3 regions of the Amycolatopsis sp. NBC_00345 genome follow, and region 3 is predicted to be linked to each of the others. Evidence: riboswitches for the same ligand, from Rfam matches in the RefSeq annotation. Region 3 holds a riboswitch; each other region holds the start of a gene.

Region 1 (4,066 bases), 4.1 Mb from region 3:
GTCCCGGCACATCGGCGGGGACGAGCTGGCCTCGGCCATCGAGGAGTTCGTCCGGGACGAAGCCGGTCGTGAGGGCACCAGCGTGGTGATCGGGCCGCCGGGGGTGCCGGGCACGATCCCGGCGTCGGAGACCAAGGGACTGGAGTTCGACGCGGTCCTGGTCGTGGACCCGGACCGGATCCTCGCCGACGGCCCCCGCGGCGCGGCCGAGCTGTACGTCGCGCTGACCCGCGCCACCCAGCGCCTCGGCGTCCTGCACCAAGGCCCGTTGCCGGAGGCGCTGAGCGGGCTCGCGGAGATCGGCACCGAGGCCGTGAGCCGGCGGCCGGCGTGACCGGCGAGGCCGCCCGGGTACGCGCGCCGGGCGGTCTCAGGACCGGGTGAGCACGCAGTCGCCGCAGACGGCGCCGGAGCCGGTGGGGGCGACGCGGTAGATCAGGCAGCAGCTGCGCCGCCGGAACCGGCCCTCGGCGCGGGTGCTCGTGCCGAGCAGGGGTGCGCGGTCGAGCAAGGCCGTGGCGAGCGCGTGCGCCCGCACCGTCCATTCAGGACGGTCGGTGCCCAGCATTGTGGCGGCGCCGTTCACGGCGGAGGCGACGTTGCCCCACAACACCTGGCCGGACAACGGGAACAGCCCGGTGACGAGCCGGATCGGGCCGTCGAGAACCTGCGAGGCCAGGGCGTCCACCAGTGCGTCGTCCGGAAGCGGCGGCCCGGACGGCGGCCGGACCGACAGCGGGACCGCGCCGCCGGGCACCGGCTCCCACCAGGTCCCGGCGAGGCCGAGGTCGAGCACCGTCCCGTCGCGGACGGCGAACGCGAGCGCGGGGGAGAGCAGCCGGGCCACCATGCCGAGGTGTGTCACGGACGCCGCGACCCGCCACTCGACGGCGTCGTCCGGGCGGCCGCCCGCGAGCGCGGTCCGGACGGAGGCGATGCGGGAGCCGAGCACGCTCTCGTCGGCCACCAGCTCGTCGAGCGGGCGCCACGGCGGTGTGGCCGTGGCGCCCGTGACGTGCGTGTGTACCGCGAAGAACGGGCCGAGGCCGGCGAAGTCCTCTGTCACACGGCCTGCGTGGCGGTGGTCCGGCGTTCGCGGCTGAGCAGCCGTTCGGCGAGCGGGCCGAACGACAGCCCGAGCGCGCCCCACAGGATCACCTGCGCGATGAGGGAGTAGAAGCGGAAGTCGAACAGCGTGTCGGCCGGGAAGCCCGGGTAGACGATCGCGCCGGCCGGGTTCTTCAGCGGCAGCGGGGTTTCGGTGGGCTGGACGCCGTACTCGGCCACGTTCGCCGACAGGTGCCCGAACGGCGGCAGCACGGCCATCAGGATCCCGATCACGACCACGAACGCGGCGCCCGCGATCAGGGACGCGTTCCAGATCCCCAGCCGCGGGGCGAGCCGCCGGCCGAGCCAGACTGCGGCGGCCAGGAACACCAGCGAGCCCACGACCATGATCAGGTACAGCCCGCCGCGGTCGCCGATGGTGTCCGGGTGCCCGATGGACGGCGGGTTGGCCGGGTACTTCAGGAACGGCACCAGGTACATGCCGAGGAACCCGGCGCCGGCCACCAGCAGCGCCAGGGTGCGCGGCCGCACCTTGCCGACGCGGCCGAGGCAGACGGTGTAGACGACCGTGAACAGCAGGCCCATGGCCAAGCCGAAGAGGATCATCCCGGCGCCGATGCCGACGTTGGCCTGCACGGCGCGGCTGAACAGCTCGGGGCCCTCCGACTCGGCCGGCTGCCCGGCGGCCTGGTCCAGCACGGCCTGCGCCGCGTCCCGGCCGCTCTCGTAGTCGATCGCCGCCTGGATCTGCGGTTCGGCGAAAATGCGGGCGAAGACGAACGCCAGCAGGCCCGCGAAGGCGCCGGTGAGCGCGCCGCGCAGGAGGAGCTTCTTCTCCATGTCCGGTTGTCCCGATCTTTCCGTGGTTCTGGATCAGGTTCAGTGACAGGGGAAGCCGAGGAAGTGCCGGGAGTCGTGCACGAACTCGTGGATGTGCATGTCGCTGCCGAACACCGAGGTCGCGCCCTGGTCGATGCCGATGAAGTAGTACAGCGCGAGTGCCAGCAGGGTCGCGCCGGCGAGCCAGACAACGGCCTTGGTCACGGGCAGGACGACCGGCGTCGAGGATTCGGCGGGCAGGGTGGTCATGGGGCCTCCTTCAGGGGATAACGCGTCCCACATCGGCTGGAGCGGCCCGGCGGTTCCTCGACCTGACTTGCCCGCGGCTGCAGTACAGCCACGGGCACACAGTGGCGCGACCGTGCCGGAATCTCACCGGCTTCGGGAAACCGCCGCGCCGCACGACAGTACGTCGCGGCGCGCGGGGGCGTCAATTGCCGTTGCCACCACTGGCCCCGGCTGTGCGGACGGTCACCGCCGCGGGCCTGGCGGAGTTACTCGGACTAGATATAGTCGGACGTCCTAGTGTTCTGTGGAAGGGCAGCACCAGATGAGCTACGAGACCATCACCGTCGGGCGTCCGGAGCCGCGCGTCGCGCTGATCACGCTGGACCGGCCGAAGGCGCTCAACGCGCTGAACCTCCGGGCCATGGCCGAGATCACCGCCGCGGCGGCCGAGCTGGACCACGACCCCGACGTCGGCGCGATCGTGCTCACCGGGTCGGACCGGGCGTTCGCGGCCGGGGCCGACATCAAGGAGATGGCGCCGCTGTCGTTCGCCGAGGCCCACGCGGCCGACTGGTTCGCGGGCTGGGACGCGCTGGCCCGCGTCCGCAAGCCGCTGGTCGCGGCGGTCGCCGGGTACGCGCTCGGCGGCGGCTGCGAGCTGGCGATGATGTGCGACCTGCTGATCGCGGCCGACACGGCGAAGTTCGGGCAGTCCGAGATCACCCTCGGCGTCATCCCGGGCATGGGCGGTTCGCAGCGGCTGACCCGCGCGGTCGGCAAGGCGAAGGCGATGGACCTGTGCCTCACCGGCCGCACGATGGACGCCGAGGAGGCCGAGCGCGCCGGGCTGGTGTCGCGGATCGTGCCGGCGGCGGACCTGCTCACGGAGGCGGTGGCCGTCGCCGCGAAGATCGCGAGCATGTCCGCGCCCGCGACGATGATGGCCAAGGAGGTCGTCAACCGCGCGTTCGAGACCGGGTTGGCCGAGGGGCTGCTGTTCGAGCGCCGGGTCTTCCACTCGACTTTCGCCACGCACGACCAGAAAGAGGGCATGGCCGCGTTCACCGGGAAGCGACCGCCGGAATTCCGGCACGCCTGAGCTGCTCAGCCCGCCGACCGGCCCTCGATCCAGTACGACTGGGTGAAGCTGTGGGACCGGTCGAGGCCGAGGTGGTCGCGGAAGACCGGGCGCACGGCCTTGACCAGTGACCGCTCGCCGGCCGCCCACGCGTAGCGGTCGGGGGCGGCGCTTTCGGCCGCGGTGATGGCCGCGGCGAGCGCGGCGCCTCGCTCGCCGTCCGGGGTGACCCAGGTGAACTCGGTGCCGGCGCGGGGTTCCTGTGGCAGGGCGAGGTGGTCGTCGTGGGAGTCTTCGAGGTAGACGCGGACGGCGACGGTGTCCGGCACATGCGCCAGCCAGCTGGTGATCGCGGGCAACGCGGTCGCGTCGCCGGCCAGGAGCACGGCCGTGGTGCCGTCGGGCACCGAGATCTTCGCCGGGGTGAGCGCGGCCTCGAGCTTTTCGCCGGGCTCCGCGCGGCGGGCCCACTCGCCGGCCGGGCCCGCGGTCTCGTGGAGGACGAAGTCCAGCGCGAACGTGCCGTCGCCGGGCCGGACGTCGACGAAGGTGTAGCCCCGCTGGCTCACTTCACCCTCGCCGCGCGCCGGGTTCGGCACCCACAGCCGTAGCCACAGCGTCGGGAACACGTCCAGCCCGCGCACGAACTCCGGCGCGCTGAACACGATCCGCCGGTACCACGGGGTGAAGTCCTTGATCGACACCACTTCGACCGCGTGGTTGCGCACGCCCATGAGGCGCAGCACGCCCCGTTGCCAGTTGGCCATCTGCGGTTCCTTCTTCCGGGGGGATGCGCCCCAATGTGGCGTTCGGTGCGCTCAACGCACCCAATGTGGCGTTCGGTGCGTCCAA
Region 2 (4,066 bases), 3.6 Mb from region 3:
CCAGTCCGCGACGCACGTGGAGAAGAGCACCCTGCGCGGCACCGACGGCAAGCTGAACGCCGTCTCCGCCGCCGCCACCACGACCGCCCCGGCCGCTGCCGCTCCGGCCGCTGCCGCCGCTCCGTCCCCGTCGGTCGCGCCGGCGCCGTCCGCCTCGGCCGCGGTCCCGGCCGCCGCGGTCCCGGCCGCCGCGGTCCCGGCCGTGCCCGTCACGCCGCCCGCCGCGAAGCCGGAGCCCAAGGAGATGCCGAAGGTCGACGACGTCGACTTCGTCGCCACCGAAGGCGCCGCCTGCCGGATCGACGACCCCGACTGCGAAGCCTGCCAGTAGCCCCGCGGCCCTGAAGGCCACCATGAGGGCATCCAGGTCCCTCATGGTGGCCTTCAGGGCCCCCCACCGCTTTCCCCAGGAGAAACCCGAATGACCAACGTGGAGAGCACCGGCGTGACCGGCCTCGGTGAGATCGAGGTCGGCGCCGCCCGGATCAACGTCGACGACAAGCGGATGATCAACGCCCGCGCCGACGTGAACCAGCTGCTGCCGATGAAGTACCGCTGGGCGTGGGAGAAGTACCTCGCCGGCTGCAACAACCACTGGATGCCGACCGAGGTCGCCATGCAGGCCGACATCGCGCTGTGGAAGTCGCCGGACGGCCTCACCGAGGACGAGCGGCAGATGCTCAAGCGCAACCTCGGCTTCTTCGCCACGGCGGAGTCGCTGGTGGCCAACAACATCGTGCTCGCGGTGTACCGGCAGATCACCAACCCGGAGTGCCGCCAGTACCTGCTGCGCCAGGCCTTCGAGGAGGCCGTGCACACGCACACCTTCCAGTACATCTGCGAGAGCCTCGGCCTGGTCGAGGGCGAGCTGTTCAACATGTACCGCGAGGTGCCGTCCATTTCGGACAAGGACGCGTGGGCGCTGAAGTACACGCAGCACCTGGAGGACCCGGACTTCGAGACCGGGACGCCGGAGGCCGACACCGCGTTCCTGCGCGACCTGGTGGCGTTCTACGTGATCTTCGAGGGCATGTGGTTCTACACCGGCTTCGCGCAGATCCTCTCGCTCGGCCGGCGGAACAAGATGGTCGGCATCGCCGAGCAGTACCAGTACATCCTGCGCGACGAGTCGATCCACCTGAACTTCGGCATCGACTGCATCAACCAGATCAAGATCGAGAACCCGCACCTGTGGACCGAGGAGTTCCAGGCCGAGGTGCGCGGGATGCTGAAGGAGGCGTGTGAGCTGGAGGTCTCCTACGCCCGCGACACCATGCCGCGCGGCATGCTCGGCCTGTCGGCGCAGCTGTGCGAGCAGTACATGCACTTCATCACCGACCGGCGCGCGCAGCAGATCGGCCTCGCGCCCATCTTCGGCGAGACGGAGAACCCGTTCCCGTGGATGTCCGAGGCGATGGACCTGAAGAAGGAGAAGAACTTCTTCGAGACCCGCGTCATCGAGTACCAGTCGGGCGGGGCGCTGGACTGGGACTGATCCCGCCATCCGGGAATCGAGCGGGATTTGTGCCACGCTCGGCCCCGACCGCTAGGCTCGGCCACGCCACTGGTTCGCCCAGGGCGTGGCCGGGCTTTTTTCGCGGCCGCGACCGGGGCGAGGCAACAGGGAACCCGGTGTGAATCCGGGACTGCCCCCGCAGCGGTGAGTGGGAACGAAAGCCGTCACCACGACAAGTGGTACAGCACTGGGCGCGAGCCCGGGAAGCGACGGCGAGTAGGCGCGAGCACGGCGCCCACCAGTCCGAAGACCTGCCTGTGGCACGCGCGCCGTCGGCGTGCGTGAGTCCGGGCCTCGTGGGAGCAGGCGCGACCGAACACGCGGCCCCTTCGCGCGTCCGGACTCGTTCGGCGAGCTCGCGAGGAGAGAGCTGTGAACACCATCGGCACCACCATCCTGGGCAGCCCGCGCATCGGGCCGGACCGGGAGCTCAAGCGCGCCCTGGAGCGGTACTGGGCGGGCCGGATCGACGCGGCGGAGCTGCTGGCCACCGGCCGCGCGCTGCGGACCCGCGCCTGGACCGGGCACCGCGACGCCGGGCTGGACTCGATCCCGTCCGGCACCTTCTCCCACTACGACCACGTGCTCGACACCGCCGAGCTGTTCGGCGCGCTGCCGGAGCGCTTCACGGGTCTGGGGCTTTCGCCGCTGGACACCTATTTCGCGGCGGCGCGCGGGGTACAGGACGCGCCCGCGCTCGAGATGACGAAGTGGTTCGACACCAACTATCACTACCTGGTCCCGGAGCTGGGCCCGGACACGAAGTTCACGCTGACCGGCAGCAAGCCGCTCGACGAGTACCGCGAGGCCCGCGCGCTCGGCATCGAGACGCGGCCGGTGCTCGTCGGCCCGGTCACGTTCCTGCTGCTGGCGAAGGCGACCGTGCCGGGCTTCGAGCCGCTGGAGCTGCTCGACGAACTGCTCCCGGCGTACGCCGAGTTGTTGCGCCAGCTGCGCGACGAAGGCGTGGAGTGGGTCCAGCTCGACGAGCCGGCCTTCGCCGGCGACCGCACCACCGCCGAGCTGAACGCGCTGACCCGCGCGTACCACGTGCTGGCCAAGTCCGAGGACCGGCCGAAGATCCTCGTCGCCGGGTACTTCGGCGGGCTCGGGCGCGGGCTCGGTGTGCTGGCCCGCTCCCCCATCGAGGCGCTGGCCGTCGACCTGGTCACCGACGAGTCCTTTGTGGACGACGTCGCGGCCGAGGGCGCGTTGCGGGACAAGGAGGTGCTCGCGGGGGTGGTCGACGGCCGCAACGTGTGGCGCACCGACCCGGACCGCGCGCTGGAGAAGGCCCGCAAGCTGCTCGGCACGGCCGCGTCCGTGAGCGTCTCGACGTCCTGTTCGCTGCTGCACGTGCCCTACGACGTCGAGCGTGAGACGAGCCTCGACGCCCGGCTGAAGGGCTGGCTGGCGTTCGCGCGGCAGAAGGTGGACGAGGTGGTGCTGCTCGGCCGAGCGCTGCGCGAGGAGGACGTGGACCTCACCGCGGCCCGTGCGGCCGTGGCGGACCGCGCCGCGGCCACCGAGGTGACCGACCCGCGCGTGCGGGAACGGCTCGCCGCCCTGCGGCCGGAAGACGCCACGCGCCCGCCGTACGAGCAGCGCGCGGCGGCGCAACAGGCCGAGCTGGGCCTGCCGCCGTTGCCGACGACCACGATCGGCTCATTCCCGCAGACCACCGACGTCCGCAAGGCCCGCGCGGCGCTGCGCTCGGGCGAGCTGGACGAGGCCGGTTACGTCGCCGCGATGCACGCCGAGATCGAGCGCGTGGTGCGGCTGCAGGAAGAGCTGGGCCTCGACGTGCTGGTGCACGGCGAGCCGGAACGCAACGACATGGTGCAGTACTTCGCCGAGCAGCTGGACGGCTTTGCCGCCACCGAGTTCGGCTGGGTGCAGTCCTATGGCTCCCGCTGCGTCCGCCCGCCGATCCTGTTCGGCGACGTCTCGCGGCCGGCGCCGATGACCGTCCCGTGGGCGCGGTACGCCCAGCAGCTCAGCGAAAAGCCGGTGAAGGGCATGCTGACCGGCCCGGTGACGATCCTGGCGTGGTCGTTCGTCCGGGACGACCAGCCGCTGGCCGACACCGCGCTGCAGGTCGCGCTGGCGATCCGTGACGAGGTGGGCGACCTGGAGGCCGCGGGCGTGCGGGTGGTCCAGGTCGACGAGCCCGCGCTGCGGGAGCTGCTGCCGCTGCGTGCGGCCGGGCACGAGGCGTACTTCGCGTGGGCCGTGCGCGCGTTCCGCGTCGCGACTTCCGGGGCGGCCGACGCCACCCAGGTCCACACGCACATGTGCTACTCGGAGTTCGGCGAGGTGCTGCCCGCGATCGACGCGCTCGACGCCGACGTCACCAGCATCGAGGCGGCGCGGTCGAAGATGGAGGTGCTGGACGACCTCTCCGGAGCCGGCTTCGCCCGCGGCGTCGGCCCGGGCGTTTACGACATCCACTCGCCGCGCGTTCCCGGCGTCGAGGAGGTGGCGGACCTGCTGCGCACGGCCGTCGCCGCCGTGCCGGTCGGCCGCCTGTGGGTGAACCCGGACTGCGGC
Region 3 (4,066 bases):
CTGCTTCTTCCCGCCCTCCCAAGATCAACCATCGCATTGCAAGATCCACTTGGCATGCCCAGTGGCCAGCACTATTCGGTGATCTTCCGGTGGCGCGAAACGGCTTCCCGTGGTTCGGTCGAGGCGCGGACCGTCCACAGTGGATGCTGTGGACAACCCTGTGGAAGGATTTCGGGCGCTTAGGCGAAAGCCTTATTTCACAACAGAAATTAGCGAGGACGGCCTGTGTACTACTCGGCGAGCTCGCGGGCCCGTTCGATGATCGAGGACAGGTGCAGGCCCCGCCGGACGTCGCACGGGTGAGTGGTGGTGCCGCTCGCGATCATCGCGGCGAAGTCATCCAGCAGTGCGGTGTAGGACTCCCCGGCTGTGCCCGCTTTGCGTCCGAGTGTCCGGTATCCCTGCTCGCCGTAGACGGCGATCTCGACCACGGTGGGCTGAACCGGCAGGTGCAGCGAGAGCGTCGCGGTGCTCGTCGCGCCACCCTCGTGGGCCAGCAGCAGCTGCCAGAGGTCACCCTCGGCGCGGTGGGCCGCGAGCACGTCGGTGATCCGGCCGAGTGCGGCGTCGAGCAGGTCGAACGCGTGCGGGCCGATGTCCGCGAGCGCGCCGCCCGTGGTGTCCTGGCGCCAGGCCGAAGCCGCGTACTGGCCGCCGAGCAGCGCGCCCGACAGCCAGCGGGCGCCGCCGCCGCGCCAGCCACCGGCGCGGGTGATGTCCTCGAGCCACTCGCGGGTCTGGGTGGAGAACCGCAGGGTGAGCATGACCAGCGACGCGACGTTGTTCGCGGCCACGGCGTCGGCCAGCCGCTGCGCGCCGGCCAGGTCGGCGGCGATCGGCTTCTCCAGGATCAGGTGCTTGCCCGCCTCGGCGGCCTTGACCGCCAGCTCGGCCTGCACGGCGGGCGGGACGGCGAACGCCAGCGCGTCGACCTGCGAGAACAGCTCGTCGAGGTCGTCGGTGCCGATCGCCCCGTGCGCGTCGGCCAGCTCCTTCGCGGCGCCGGCCCGGCGGGCCCAGACGGCGGCGAGCGTTGTCCCAGGATGGTCGGCCAGCCCGGGCGCGTGCACCGTGGTCGCCCACGGACCGGTTCCGACGAGTCCGACGCGCAGCTGTCCGAGTCCCACGCCCGGAAGTGTAGGTGTGTCCGCTGTCGCTTCCTGCGGGTCCCTCCGGTGGGTTAACGTCAGTGCGTTCTACGCCACGAACGGGGGAAGCCGGTGCGAGTCCGGCGCTGACCCGCAACCGTGATCGGCCTGGCCAAGGCCGTGAGCCGGATCGCCCGCCGTGGTCCGACTCGATGCGAGGTTCGTCAACCGATGTCTGTCACTTCGCTCGCCTGGGGGCGAGTTCTGGCCGCGTGCGCGCTGCTGTCCACCGTCGGCCTGGCCGGGGCCGGCCCCGCCGCCGCGACTGTGCCCGGGAAGGGCACCGCCGGCTACTGCCCGGACGCCACCGGCGTCACCGTGATCGTCGACTACCAGGACCTCGGCGGTGACACGCTCATCCGCTGCGCGCCCGGACCGCAGGAGAACGGCGTCACGGCCATGCAGAACGCGGGCCTGGACCTGGCCGGCGCCGGCAAGTACGGCCTGGCCCTGGTCTGCAAGATCGAGGGCAAGCCCGCCGACCAGTCGTGCACCGGGATGCCGCCGGAGAGCGCGTCGTGGAGCTTCTGGACCGCCACGAACGGCGGCAAGTGGGAGTCGAGCCAGGTCGGCGCGCAGGGCTGGAAGCCGCCGGCGGGCAGTTTCGAGGGCTGGTCGTTCGCGCACAACAAGGCGTTCGCGGACTACCCGCCGCCGCGGACCGCGCCCGTCCGGCAGGCGAACGCCCCGGCCCCGGCGCCGGCCGACCCGTCCGCGTCGGACAGCGGTTTCCCGTGGGGGCTGGTGATCGGCATCGTGGTGATCGTGGCGATCGCGGCCGCCGGAGTGGTGACCGGGCTGCGGCGCAGGCGTGGCGCGGACCGCTCGTGAGCCGCGCGGCCGGTCGCGGGTCCCGCTGACCGGGAACCCCCGCGCGCTGCACCCCGGCGCGTGGTGGGTGTGGGCGCTCGCGCTCGCCGTCGCCGCGAGCCGGACCACGAACCCGCTGCTGCTCGGCCTGGTGATCGCGGTGGCCGGGTTCGTGGTCGCCAACCGGCGCACGGACGCACCCTGGGCGCTCGCCTTCCGGCTGTACGCCTACATCGGCGCGGTGATCGTGGTGTCGCGCGTGCTGTTCCGGATCCTCATCGGCGGCGAGGACGGCGGGCACGTGCTGTTCACGCTGCCGACCATCCCGCTGCCCGCGGCCGCCGCGGGGATCACGCTGCTCGGCCCGACGTCGGCCGAGGAGCTGCTGGGCGGCTTCTACGACGGGCTGCGGCTCGCCGCGATCGTGCTCTGCGTCGGCGCCGCGAACGCGCTGGCGAACCCGAAACGCCTGCTCAAGGCCGTTCCCGGGGCGTTGTACGAGGTGGGCACGGCCGTCACGGTCGCGCTCTCGGTGGCGCCGCAGCTGGTGGAGAGCGTGCAGCGGGTGCGACGCGCGCGGCGGTTGCGAGCGGGACGTTCGCGCGGCTTCCGCGTCGTGAAGGGGATTTTCGTGCCGGTGCTCGCGGACGCGATGGACCGCTCGCTCCTGCTCGCCGCCGCGATGGACTCGCGGGGCTACGGGCGGCGGGGTTACCTCGCGCCGCGGGTGCGCGCGGTGATCGCGGTGTGTGTGCTCGCCGGGATGATCGGCGTCGCCGTCGGGGTGTACGGCGTGCTCGACGGGACGTCGACCTGGCTCGGCATCCCGATGCTGGCGGCCGGGCTGGTGGTGGCGGGGGCGGGGTTCGTGCTCGGCGGCCGTCGCGTCCGGCGCACGGCGTACCGGCCCGACCCGTGGCGGCTGCCTGAAACGCTGGTGGTGCTGTGCGGGGTCGGCGCGTGCGCGCTGCTGTTCGCGGCCGGGCCGTCCGGGCTGTACCCGTCCGGGCTGGAGTGGCCGTCGCTGCCGGTCCTGCCGGTGTTGTCCGTGCTGATCGGGGCGCTGCCCGCCTGGCTGGCGCCGCGTCCCGTGCCGTTGCTGGAGGTCGCCCGGTGATCGAGTTCTCCCACGTCGGGGTCACTTACGACGGTACCGCGCGGCCCGTCCTGTCCGATGTGGACCTCGTGGTGGAGGAGGGCGAGCTGTGCCTCGTCGCGGGGCGAACGGGTGTCGGCAAGTCGACTTTCCTCGGCGCGATCAACGGGCTCGTCCCGCATTTCACCGGCGGCCGGCTGACCGGGCGCGTGCGCGTGGCCGGGCTGGACACGGAGACGCACCCGCCGCGTGAGCTGGCGTCCGTGGTGGGGGTGGTCGGGCAGGACCCGCTGGCGGGGTTCGTCACGGACACCGTCGAGGAGGAGCTGGCGTACGGCATGGAGCAGCTGGCCGTGGCGCCGGACGTGATGCGCAAGCGCGTCGAGGAGACGCTGGACCTGCTGGGCGTCGCGGACCTGCGTTACCGTCCACTTCGGACTCTTTCCGGCGGGCAGCAGCAGCGCGTGGCGATCGGCTCCGTGCTCACGGCGCACCCACGGGTGCTGGTGCTGGACGAGCCGACGTCCGCGCTCGACCCGACGGCGGCCGAGGAGGTGCTGGCCGCGATCACGCGGCTGGTGCACGACCTGGGGACCACGGTGGTCGTCGCGGAGCACCGGATGGAGCGCGTCGCGCAGTACGCCGACCGCGTGCTGTACCTGCCCGGCGACGGCTCGGTGGTCTCCGGCCCGCCCGCTGAGGTGTTCGCCTTCGCGGACGTCGCGCCGCCGATCGTCGAGCTGGGCCGGCTGGCGGGCTGGTCGCCGCTGCCGCTCTCCGTGCGCGACGCGCGGCGGCTGGCGGGCCCGTTGCGGACGCGGCTGGCTCCGTTTTCGCGCCCGGTTTCCTCGGGGGTTTCCGGCTCCCGGGACTGGGTGGTGCGGGCGTCGGCGGTGCAGGTCCGGTACGGCGACGTGCCGGCCGTGCGCGGGGTGAACCTGCGGCTGGGGCGGGGTGAGGTCGTGGCGCTGATGGGGCGCAACGGATCGGGGAAGTCGTCGCTGCTGTGGGC

The links. A riboswitch is a leader RNA that binds a small molecule or an ion and turns the genes downstream of it on or off. The one in region 3 is predicted to bind cobalamin.
Region 1: another riboswitch for cobalamin. It lies ahead of OG943_RS05765 (CbtB domain-containing protein); the one in region 3 lies ahead of OG943_RS34935 (hypothetical protein).
Region 2: another riboswitch for cobalamin. It lies ahead of metE (5-methyltetrahydropteroyltriglutamate--homocysteine S-methyltransferase); the one in region 3 lies ahead of OG943_RS34935 (hypothetical protein).

The regions. Positions count from the first base shown of each region.
Region 1 covers NZ_CP107995.1:1,254,678-1,258,743, forward strand. The annotation lists gene helR (RNA polymerase recycling motor ATPase HelR) at 1-334, shown strand, start outside; gene OG943_RS05755 ((2Fe-2S)-binding protein) at 371-1,066, opposite strand; gene OG943_RS05760 (CbtA family protein) at 1,063-1,908, opposite strand; gene OG943_RS05765 (CbtB domain-containing protein) at 1,948-2,157, opposite strand; cobalamin riboswitch at 2,192-2,317, opposite strand; gene OG943_RS05770 (enoyl-CoA hydratase) at 2,459-3,235, shown strand; gene OG943_RS05775 (siderophore-interacting protein) at 3,241-3,981, opposite strand.
Region 2 covers NZ_CP107995.1:771,972-776,037, reverse strand. The annotation lists gene OG943_RS03625 (ribonucleoside-diphosphate reductase subunit alpha) at 1-331, shown strand, start outside; gene OG943_RS03620 (ribonucleotide-diphosphate reductase subunit beta) at 422-1,495, shown strand; cobalamin riboswitch at 1,563-1,776, shown strand; gene metE (5-methyltetrahydropteroyltriglutamate--homocysteine S-methyltransferase) at 1,889-4,066, shown strand, end outside.
Region 3 covers NZ_CP107995.1:7,745,755-7,749,820, reverse strand. The annotation lists gene OG943_RS34940 (Gfo/Idh/MocA family protein) at 231-1,127, opposite strand; cobalamin riboswitch at 1,171-1,304, shown strand; gene OG943_RS34935 (hypothetical protein) at 1,320-1,979, shown strand; gene OG943_RS34930 (CbiQ family ECF transporter T component) at 2,026-3,075, shown strand; gene OG943_RS34925 (ABC transporter ATP-binding protein) at 3,072-4,066, shown strand, end outside.